One region of the Acidovorax sp. SDU_ACID1 genome, then DNA from elsewhere that is predicted to be linked to it. Evidence: predicted binding sites of a transcription regulator. Region 1 holds the regulator's gene; the other holds the start of a gene.

Region 1 (5,145 bases):
AAGGACACTTTGGTCGTGACGTACGACCCTGAGCGCGGTGAGCCGCGCGGGCCACGCAACAAGAGCATCGATCACAAGGCGAAGGGACTCGGCGACTGCATCGACTGCACGCTGTGCGTGCAGGTGTGTCCTACGGGCATCGATATCCGGGAGGGCCTGCAGTATGAATGCATTGGCTGCGGCCTCTGCGTGGATGCATGCAACACCGTGATGGACAAGATGAAGTACCCGAGAGGGCTGATCCGCTTCTCTACGCAGAACGGCGTGAAGAACCATTGGACGCAGTCGCAGATGCTCAAGCGCGTGCTGCGTCCGCGCGTGCTGATCTATACGGCTGTGCTGGCCTTGCTGTGCGTGGGCATGCTGGCCAGCCTCGTGGTGCGCACGCCGCTCAAGGTGGACGTGGTCCGCGACCGCGCGGCACTGTCCCGGATCGTGGCAGGCGGCAAGCTGGAAAACATCTACCGCTTGCAGATCATGAATGCCACCGAAGGCACGCAGCGCTACCGTATCAGTGCGCGCGGGCTGGAAGGGCTGGAAGTCGCCTCCGAATCGGAGATCGATATCGGACCGGCCGAGTCGCGCTGGGTGGCAGTGCGGCTGCAGGTGCCCTATGGTTCTGCCGCGCCCGGGTCGCACACTGTGTTTTTCGACATCCAGGCACAAGGCGATAAAGCGCAGGTGGCCGAGAAGTCGGTGTTCCTGGTACCCCGCTGATGGGCTTGCCAGGTGGTTATGTTCAGGTCAGGCCTCCTTATGGGGCCAAGGAGTTTCCCATGCCCGCAGTCCCATCCATGAATGAATCGCCAGTGGCGCAGCCTTGGTGGAAATATGGCCATGTCTGGCTGGTGATCGCCGGGCCGGTGATCGTGGTGATCGCTGGCTTCGTGACGCTGTGGCTCGCGATCCGGCAGCCCGACCCTGTATTGGCGGAAGACTATTACCAGCGTGGCCTAGAGATCAACAAGACGCTCCAGCATTCCGAGGCCAGCATGGCCCCTGCGATAAAGGGCCGCAACCATGCCGCCACGCCCCTCGAGGACCAGCCTCGCCGGTGACGCGGAGCCGCATCCGAAAAGAATTGATGCAGGTAAGGGGAATCGAGAGGTCGGGTACTCTTTGCACGCGCAGGGCATGATGCTAGGCTGTCACCATTGCAAGGAGGCACGCGAAATGTGGACGCAGCGACTGATGTGGATTGCCTGGCCCGCCTTTCTGATGGCAGGGGTCATGGAAATGGTGGTGTTTGCCTTCGTGGATCCGGAGGCATTGCACTGGTTCGACCAACCCATGAACCTATCGCGGCAAGGCGTTTACACCGTTGCCTTCTTCATCTTCTGGTTGGTGATCATGGCGTCGAGTGCATTGACGACCATGCTGTCCCTCTCGCCGTTCGAGGTCAACCGCTGTCCTGTGCCCAAGGGAGACCGTCCCCTGGACTGCGCAAAGTATTCGTCCTGAAGACGCGGGCCGCCTGCAAGGCGGTTCAGTGGCAGGCTTGTTGGCTGTTCACGATGCGTTTCAGGGCATCGGTGTCCACGATGCGGACATGCCGCTGCTTGACTTCCACGATGCCTTCTTCCACGAATTTCGAGAATGTACGGCTCACGGTTTCCAGCTTGAGACCGAGGTAGCTGCCGATTTCCTCACGCGTCATGCGCAGGACCAGTTCCGACTGGGAAAATCCCCGCGCATGCAGGCGCTGCACCAGATTCAACAGGAAAGCCGCTAGACGCTCCTCGGCGCGCATGCTGCCGAGCAGGAGCATGACGCCATGTTCACGCACGATCTCGCGGCTCATGATCTTGTGCACATGGCTCTGCAGTGCCGTCACTTCGCGGGAGAGCTCTTCAATGCGGTCGAAGGGCATCACGCAGACTTCTGCATCCTCGAGCGCTACGGCGTCGCAGGTGTGCCTGTCGTTCACGATGCCATCGAGGCCGATGATCTCCCCGGCCATCTGGAAGCCGGTGACCTGATCGCGTCCATCCTCCGTGGCGACGCAGGTCTTGAAAAAGCCCGTGCGGATCGCAAAAAGGGAAGTGAAGGCTTCACCGTTGCGAAACAGCGTGCCGCCTCGCTTGATCTTGCGGCGGATGGCCACGATTTCGTCGATGCGTTGCAATTGCTGGTCGTTCAGCCCCAGGGGCATGCAAAGCTCGCGCAAGTTGCAGTTGGAACACGCAACTTTGATGGTCTGCAGATTCATGTGCACGGGCGCCCTGTTCATGTGGCTAGCTTACCTCTGAAACCCCTGGAGGCGGAAATGCCGCAGGGAATTGACCGACTTTGAGCCGAAATCAAATTGTCGCTATCCTGACCCCGTGAGTGCTTGATTAAAGTCAAGGACGAGCCGGGGTCTCTGCGGCACAGTGGATAGTCAGATACAAGGAAAATTTTCCCCATGACTGTTGTCACCACCGAGCTCTTGCGTCGCTTCGATGTGCCTGGGCCGCGCTACACCTCCTACCCGACGGCGGACCGTTTCGTGGAGGCTTTTGGCGAAGAAGAATACATTCTTGCGCTGCAGCAGCGCCGCGTGGGTTCGGCGGCCAAAGCGATGCCATTGTCGCTGTATGTGCACATCCCGTTTTGCGAGTCGCTGTGCTACTACTGCGCATGCAACAAGATTATCACGCGGCACCCGGAACGGGCGGAGGTCTACCTGCGCTATCTGAGTCGGGAGATCGACCTGCATACGGCCCATTGCGGTGTCGGGCAGCACGTCAGCCAGTTGCATCTGGGAGGGGGACGCCGACATTCCTGTCCGACGAGGGGCTGCGCGAGCTCATGGGCATGCTGCGCCGCAGCTTCGTGCTGGCGCCTGGGGGCGAATATTCGATTGAAGTGGATCCGCGCACGGTCGACGAGCAGCGCCTGGCTCTGCTGGCGGAACTGGGCTTCAACCGGCTCAGCTTCGGTGTGCAGGATTTCGACCCCGAGGTGCAGAAAGCGGTGCACCGCGTGCAGCCCGCGGAGAAGGTATTCGCCCTGGTGGCGAGCGCCCGCAAGCTGGGATTCGAGTCGGTCAACGTGGATCTGATCTACGGTTTGCCACGCCAGACTCCGGAGTCCTTCGACCGTACGCTGGAGCAGGTCACCCAGTTGCGCCCGGACCGCATTGCGCTCTACGCGTATGCCCACCTGCCCGAGCGGTTCAAGGCGCAGCGGCGCATCGTCTCCGCCGAGTTGCCCATGGCATCGGCCAAAGTGTCCATGCTGGCCCGCTCCATGGATGTCTTCATGGCTAGCGGCTATGTGTACGTGGGCATGGATCATTTTGCCTTGCCGGACGACGCTCTGGCCGTGGCCAAGCGCCAGGGGCGCCTGCATCGCAACTTCCAGGGCTACAGCACCCAGCCTGACTGCGACCTGATCGGCCTGGGCGTCTCGGCCATCGGCCGCATCGGCGCTACCTACAGCCAGAACGTCAAGACCCTGGACGAATACTACGACGCGATCAACCAGGGGCACCTGCCCGTTGTGCGCGGCTTGGCGCTGACCCGTGACGATCTGATACGCCGTGCGGTCATCATGGCCTTGATGTGCCAGGGCAAGGTGCTTTTCGAGCCCATGGAGCAATCCTGGCTGATCGATTTTCGCCGTTACTTTGATGTCGAACTGGCCCGGTTGCAGGAGATGGAAGGGCAAGGCCTGGTGAAAATCAATTCCGATGGCGTGGAGGTCACGCCGATGGGATGGTTCTTCGTGCGGGGTGTGGCGATGGTGTTCGACAAGTACCTGCAGGCCGGGCGCAACCGGGCGCAGTTCTCCCGCATCATCTGATCCATGCTGCTGGCCCTGGCCTCCACGGCATTGCTCATGGGCATCACGGGCGGGGCGCACTGCCTTGTCATGTGCGCGGCTCCTTGCGGCGCATTGACGGGGCAAGGGGGGAAAGCCACAGGCCTCGGAGCAGGCGGTCCAGTGGGTCTCGCACAAGCGCCGGGGCAGGGGGCGCCTGCTGGGATTCCACTTGGGGCGGCTCGTTGGCTACGGTGCGGCGGGAGCCATGGCTGCGCTGGCAATGGAGCGCCTGGCGTGGCTGAGCCAGTTCAGCCCTGCGCTGCGCCCAGCGTGGACGATGATGCATGTGATGATCCTGGCCTGGGGGGCGCTGATGGTGCTGCAGGCGCGCCAGCCCGCGTGGATCGAAGCCGCTGGTCGCCGCGTATGGGCCAAAACCAAGCCTCTCGTATCCAAGCCTGGAGGGGTGTTTGCTGCGGGAGTCGCCTGGGCCCTGCTGCCTTGCGGCCTGCTGTATACCGCATTGCTCATGGCCGCACTGAGCGGCAGTGTGGCCAACGGGGCTGCGTGCATGGTGCTGTTCGGAATCGGCAGCGGTTTGTGGCTGGTCGCCGGCCCTTGGGCATGGAGCCGGTTGCGCGAGCGGCTGAACGCGCTGCGCGGAAGCTGGGGGACGCGGTTGGCCGGCGCGGTGCTCCTGACCATGGGGGCATGGGCCCTATGGATGGACGTAGTCCACGGACAGCCGGCCCCCTGGTGCGTGAGCTGAGTGTTGCATCGGCGGCTGTCGCCTACTATTTGTAACAACTCTAAAGCTGCCGTAACTGATGATAATGGTTCAATCAAAGCGAGCTGCCTGCGCTCCGTGAAGTGAACCAATCCGTCCTGATCGACATCGACCAGCTCCGTGTGGGCATGTTCATCCAGCTCGACCTGGGGTGGATGAACCATCCTTTCCCGATGAGCAGCTTCCGGGTGTCCTCGCAAGAGCAAATTCACACCCTGAGAGAGCTGGGACTGAAGCAGGTGCGCTATGTGCCCGCCAAAAGCCAGCCAGTGCCCGAGGTACCCGCCAGATCGGGCTTGCAAAGGGATGGTGCAGAAACGGCGGTGCCCGATCCTGCGGGTGCTTTCGGTACGCAAGAGCAATCCCTTGACACAAGTGCCCCATTTTCCGGCACGCGAGCCTGGCGGGAGCAAAGCGAGTCGCTGCAGCGCTGCGGCCAGCGCTACAGGGAAGCCACGGACACCTATGTCATGGTGTCCACGCAGGTTCTGGTTTCCCCACTTGACGCACGGAGGCAGGTGGACGCGTTGGTGGGCAGTTGTGTGGCCGAGCTGCTGGACGCCGAGCATTGCGCGATCCGCTTGCTGGCCGAGGTGCCCAGCGAGCGACCG
Region 2 (5,145 bases), 210 kb from region 1:
GGCATCCTGTCGCCCTCCGGCAAGGGCGAGGCGCTGGCCCAGGAACTGGGCGGCGTGGGCGTGACCGGCTCCAACCAGAACGTGGCCGACCTGCAGCAGCTGGTGGACGCGGTGATGCAGCGCTGGGGCCGCATCGACGTGCTGGTCAACGGCGCGGGCCACGGCCCCAAGGGTAAGCTGCTGGAGATCAGCGACAAGGACTGGATCAAGGGCCTGGAGGTCTACTTCCTCAACGTGGTGCGCGCCACGCGGCTGGTGGCGCCCATCATGCAGCGCCAGGGCGGGGGCAGCATCGTCAACATTTCTTCCGCCTGGGCGTTCGAGCCGACGGCGCTGTTCCCCACCTCGGCCATGGCGCGCTCGGGGCTGGCGGCGTTCACCAAGATCTTCTGCGACGAGTACGGCCGCCACAACATACGCATGAACAACGTGCTGCCCGGCTGGATCGACAGCCTGCCGCAAACCGAGGAGCGGCGCCAGTCGGTGCCCCTGCAGCGCTACGGCAAGGCCGAGGAGATCGGCGCGACGGTGGCCTTTCTCGCCTCGGAAGGAGCGGCCTACATCACCGGGCAGAACATCCGCGTGGATGGCGGGCTCATGCGCAGCGTGTGAGCTGCCATTGCGCCCAGCCCCGGGCGCGCAGCTCGCAGGCCGGGCATGCGCCGCAGCCGTAACCCCAGGGGTACAGCTGCCCGCGCTCGCCGAGGTAGCAGGTGTGCGAATCGCGGCGGATCAGCTCCACCAGCGCATCGCCGCCCAGTTCGTGCGCCAACGCCCAGGTGGCCGCCTTGTCCAGCCACATCAGCGGCGTTTCCAGCGTCAGCGGGCGGTCTATCCCCAGGCTCAGCGCAACCTGCAGGGCCTTGAGGGTGTTGTCGCGGCAGTCGGGGTAGCCCGAGTAATCGGTCTGCGACATGCCGCCCACCAGCACATCCAGCCCGCGCCGGTAGGCCAGCGCGGCGGCGAGCGTGAAGAACAGCAGGTTGCGCCCCGGCACGAAGGTGTTTGGCAGGCCATCGGCCTGCATGGCGATGGCCACGTCGTCGGTCATGGCGCTCGTGCCCAGCTGGCCGAGCACGTCCACGGTCAGCAGGTGGTCGTCGCCCAGCTGCCCCGGCCACGCCATCCCCAGCAACCCCTCGCGCAGCCGGGCGCGGCAGTCCAGCTCGACGCGGTGGCGCTGGCCGTAGTCGAACCCCAGCGTCTCCACGTGCGCATAGCGCGACAGTGCCCAGGCGACGCAGGTTGCGGAGTCCTGCCCGCCGGAGAACAGGACCAGCGCGCGCCGGCTCATGCCGCCGCGGTCGCGGGCGGCGTGCGCATGGCGCGCACGATGGCCGCGAGCATCACGCCGTAGGCCGGCACGAAGAGCAGCAGGCTCACCGCGAGCTTGATGACGTAGTCGACCACGGCGATCTCGCCCCAGTTCGCGGCCATGAAGGCATCCTGGCTGCGCCAGAAGGCGATGGAGAAGAACGCGGCCGTGTCCAGCGCCTGCCCGAACACCGAGGCCGCCGCGGGCGCCAGCCACCAGGCGCGGCTTTGCTGGCGGATGCGGTCGAACACCTGGATGTCGAGCAACTGCCCCAGCACGTAGGCCGCGAAGCTGGCGAACGCGATGCGGAAGACGAAGGTGTTGAAGTCGCTCAAGGAGTCCCAGCCGTTGAAGCGCCCTTCGTGGAACAGCACGCCCACGACATAGGACGCCACCAGCGCCGGCAGCATGGCGCGCGTGATGACGCGCCGCGCGGGCTGCTTGCCGATCAGCCGCACCGTGAGGTCGGTCGCCAGGAAGATGAACGGGAAGCTGAACGCGCCCCAGGTGCTGTGGAAGCCCAGCAGGTTGATCGGCAACTGCACGAGGTAGTTGCTGGCGATGACGATGGCGATGTGGAACGCCACCAGGAGGGAGAGGTAGAGCGGCACGCGCGAGGGCGGCGCCTGAACGGGCGTCATGGCTGTCCTTTTTGAATGGAGCCTTTGCAGCACCTGGAGCGGAAAGCACGCGCTGCGGATCGGGATGGGTTGCTAGGCGCAAACCGCAGCCATAGCCGTAGCTATGGCGAGGATTTGCAACGACGCAGACCGCCCGGGTCCGCAGATATGTGCGGCGCCACAGGTGTTGCAGAGGTTCCTCATGGGGGCGAGGGAACCCATGGATTGACGAAAGGCGCGGATTGTACGCCCCCGCTGCACTCGCCCTCCAGCCCGCCTTCCGGCTTGATGCAAGTCATGACAAAGCGATCGCCGCGTGCCCGCCGGCCCGCTCCCGTCCCACAATGGCCGCATGCGTTCTTCGAAAGGTTCCGAATGACTGCGACCCCTTCCACCGCCGCGGCGCCGCCCGCTCCATCCTTCACCCGGCGCGCGGGCCTGTGGGCTGCCATCGCCGTGCTGCTCGCCGTGTCGTTCATGCCGCCGCTGCCGGGCCTGCCCCACGCGGGGCAGGTGATGCTGGGCATCCTGGCGTTTGCGGTGATTCTCTGGATGACCGAGGCGCTGGACTACGCCGTCTCGGCCGTGGTGATCGGCGCGCTGATGATCGTGCTGCTGGCCCTCAGCCCCGCGCCCGGCCAGGAGGCCGCGGGCACGGTGATGGGCACCCGCGCCGCCCTGCCCTACGCGCTCTCGGGCTTCAGCAACAGCGCGGTGGTGCTGGTGGCAGCGGCGTGCTTCATCGCCTCGGCCATGACGGCCACGCAGCTCGACCGGCGCATCGCGCTGCAGGTGCTGGCCCACGTGCCCGCGCGGGCCAAGCACGTGGCCATGGGTGCCATTCTCGTGGGCTTCCTGCTCTCGTTCATCGTGCCCAGCGCCACGGCGCGCGTGGCCTGCCTCATGCCCATCATGCTGGGCTTCCTCACCGCCTTCGGCGCCGACCGGCGCAGCAAGTTCGCGGCGCTGGTGGTCATCACCGCCGCGCAGACGGCCAGCGTGTGGAACGTGGGCATCAAGACCGCCGCCGCGCAGAACATGGTGGCCGTGGGCTTCATCGAGAAGCAGTTCGGCCAGACCATCACCTGGGGCGAGTGGTTCGTGGCCGGCGCGCCGTTCTCGGCCGTGCTCACGGTGCTGCTCTACTTCATCATGACGCGCATGCTCAGGCCCGAGATGGACCACATCGCGGGCGGGCGCGAAGCCATCCGCCAGCAGCTCGACGCCCTGGGCCCGACCACGCCCAAGCAGTGGAAGCTGCTGGCCATCACCGTGGTGCTGCTGGGCTTCTGGGCCACCGAGGGCGTGCTGCACGACGTGGACACCACCTCCTCCACCATCGTGGCGATCGCGCTGATGCTGGTGCCGCGCATCGGCGTGATGGACTGGAAGGAGTCGCAGAAGGGCTTCCCCTGGGGCACGGTGCTGCTGTTCGCGGTGGGCATCGCCATGGGCTCGGCCCTGCTCAAGACCGAGGCCGCGCCGTGGCTGGCGCGCCTGATCGTCGAGCACCTCGGGCTGGCCAACGCCACGGCCTTCGCCATCTTCATGCTGCTGTCGCTGTTCCTGATCGTGATCCACCTGGGCTTCGCCAGCGCCACGGGGCTGGCCTCGACCATGATCCCGATCATCATCAGCGTGCTGCAGGCGGTGCAGACGCCGGGCATCAACCCCATCGGCATGACGATGCTGCTGCAGTTCGTGGTGAGCTTCGGCTTCATCCTGCCGGTGAACTCGCCCCAGGGCATGCTGGCCTACGGCACGGACACGTTCGACATCAAGGACTACATCCGCACCGGCCTCGTGCTCACCGCGGCGGCCACGGCGCTGCTGGTGGTGTTCGCTCTGACCTACTGGCCGTGGATGGGCTACATGACGCTGCCCGCCGCGGGCTGACCCGGCAGCCGGCCGCGGCCAGCTGTCACACAATGCGCGTGCCAGCCGTCTTATGGGCATGCGCATGTCAACGCCCTCCTCCCCCGCCATCCCGCCGGACCCGCACACCGCCGTCTTCCAGCAGCACCGCCCGCGCCTGGCCGGCGTGGCCTACCGCATGCTGGGCAGCCGCGCCGATGCCGACGACGTGCTGCAGGACGCCTGGCTGCGCTGGCAGGCCACGCCGGCCGAGCGCGTGCACACGGCCGAGGCCTGGCTGGTGACCACCGTCACGCGGCTGTGCCTGGACCGCCTGCGCGCCGCGCGCACCGAGCGCGCGGCCTACGACGGCCCCTGGCTGCCCGAGCCCTGGATCGCGCCCGACGCGGCGCCGCCCGCCGACGCCCGCGCCGAACTGGCCAGCGACCTGTCGGTGGCGCTGCTGGTGGTGCTGGAGCGCCTCACGCCGGACGAGCGCGCGGCTTTCCTGCTGCACGACGTGTTCGACAGCGACTACGCCGAGGTGGCCGCCGTGCTGGGCAGGAGCGAGGCCGCGTGCCGCCAGCTCGTGCACCGCGCGCGCACCCAGGTGCGCCAGCGCAAGGCCCGCTTCACGGCCACGCCCGAGGCGGCGCGCGCGCTCATCGCGCGCTTCGTGCAGGCCATGCGCACGCAGGACCATGCCGCCCTGCTGGCCCTCTTTGCCGAAGACGCGCAATGGACCGCCGACGGCGGCGGCAAGGTGCGCGCAGCCAGCAAGGTGCTGCGCGGCCCGCGCGCGCTCGCGCGCCTGGCCGCCGCCGTGTGGCGCGTGTACCTGCACGGCCACCAGATCGAGCCCGTGCAGGTCAACGGTGCGCCGGGCCTGCTGCTGCGCGACGCGGGCGGCGTGCGCTCGGTGATGGCCTTCGAGACCGACGGCGTGCGCATCCACGCCGTGTACTCGGTGCTCAACCCCGACAAGCTGCGCGGCCTGTAACGCCCGCCTTCACCGGCCGCGCACGCGGCCCGGCCCCCTTTCTTTCACCCCCCAGGAGAACACCATGTCCCATGCCCAGCGCATCGACCTGCCGCGCAACCACGCTGCGGCCTACGCGGCCATGTACGGCCTGCAGAAGCACGTGAACGCCGGCAGCCTGCCCGTGCAACTGCACGAACTCGTGAAGATGCGCGCCTCGCAGATCAACGGCTGCGCCTTCTGCCTCGACCTGCACGCCCGCGTGGCGCGCGAGCACGGCGAGAGCGACCGGCGCCTGCACCTGCTCAACGCCTGGCGCGAGAGCGGCGCGTTCGACGCGCGCGAGTGCGCGGCCCTGGCCTGGACCGAGGCACTCA

The links. Region 1 encodes FNR, which switches genes on or off when oxygen is low (the NO sensors DNR and NnrR bind a similar motif). Its sites were predicted from a motif close to TTGATNNNNATCAA; they were not measured.
Region 2: AAG689_RS13250 (DASS family sodium-coupled anion symporter) is a predicted target of FNR. The motif match lies at 2,221-2,234, and genes of this name have one in related genera.

Annotation. Positions count from the first base shown of each region.
Region 1 is NZ_CP152342.1:2,896,327-2,901,471, reverse strand. It holds gene ccoG (cytochrome c oxidase accessory protein CcoG) at 1-717, shown strand, start outside; gene AAG689_RS14315 (FixH family protein) at 777-1,058, shown strand; gene AAG689_RS14310 (hypothetical protein) at 1,174-1,461, shown strand; gene fnr (fumarate/nitrate reduction transcriptional regulator Fnr) at 1,487-2,209, opposite strand; partial or broken gene hemN (oxygen-independent coproporphyrinogen III oxidase) at 2,405-3,786, shown strand; partial or broken gene AAG689_RS14295 (sulfite exporter TauE/SafE family protein) at 3,790-4,516, shown strand; gene AAG689_RS14290 (HD-GYP domain-containing protein) at 4,618-5,145, shown strand, end outside.
Region 2 is NZ_CP152342.1:2,689,381-2,694,525, forward strand. It holds gene AAG689_RS13235 (SDR family oxidoreductase) at 1-612, shown strand, start outside; gene queC (7-cyano-7-deazaguanine synthase QueC) at 596-1,294, opposite strand; gene AAG689_RS13245 (7-cyano-7-deazaguanine/7-aminomethyl-7-deazaguanine transporter) at 1,291-1,956, opposite strand; gene AAG689_RS13250 (DASS family sodium-coupled anion symporter) at 2,311-3,831, shown strand; gene sigJ (RNA polymerase sigma factor SigJ) at 3,896-4,789, shown strand; gene AAG689_RS13260 (carboxymuconolactone decarboxylase family protein) at 4,854-5,145, shown strand, end outside.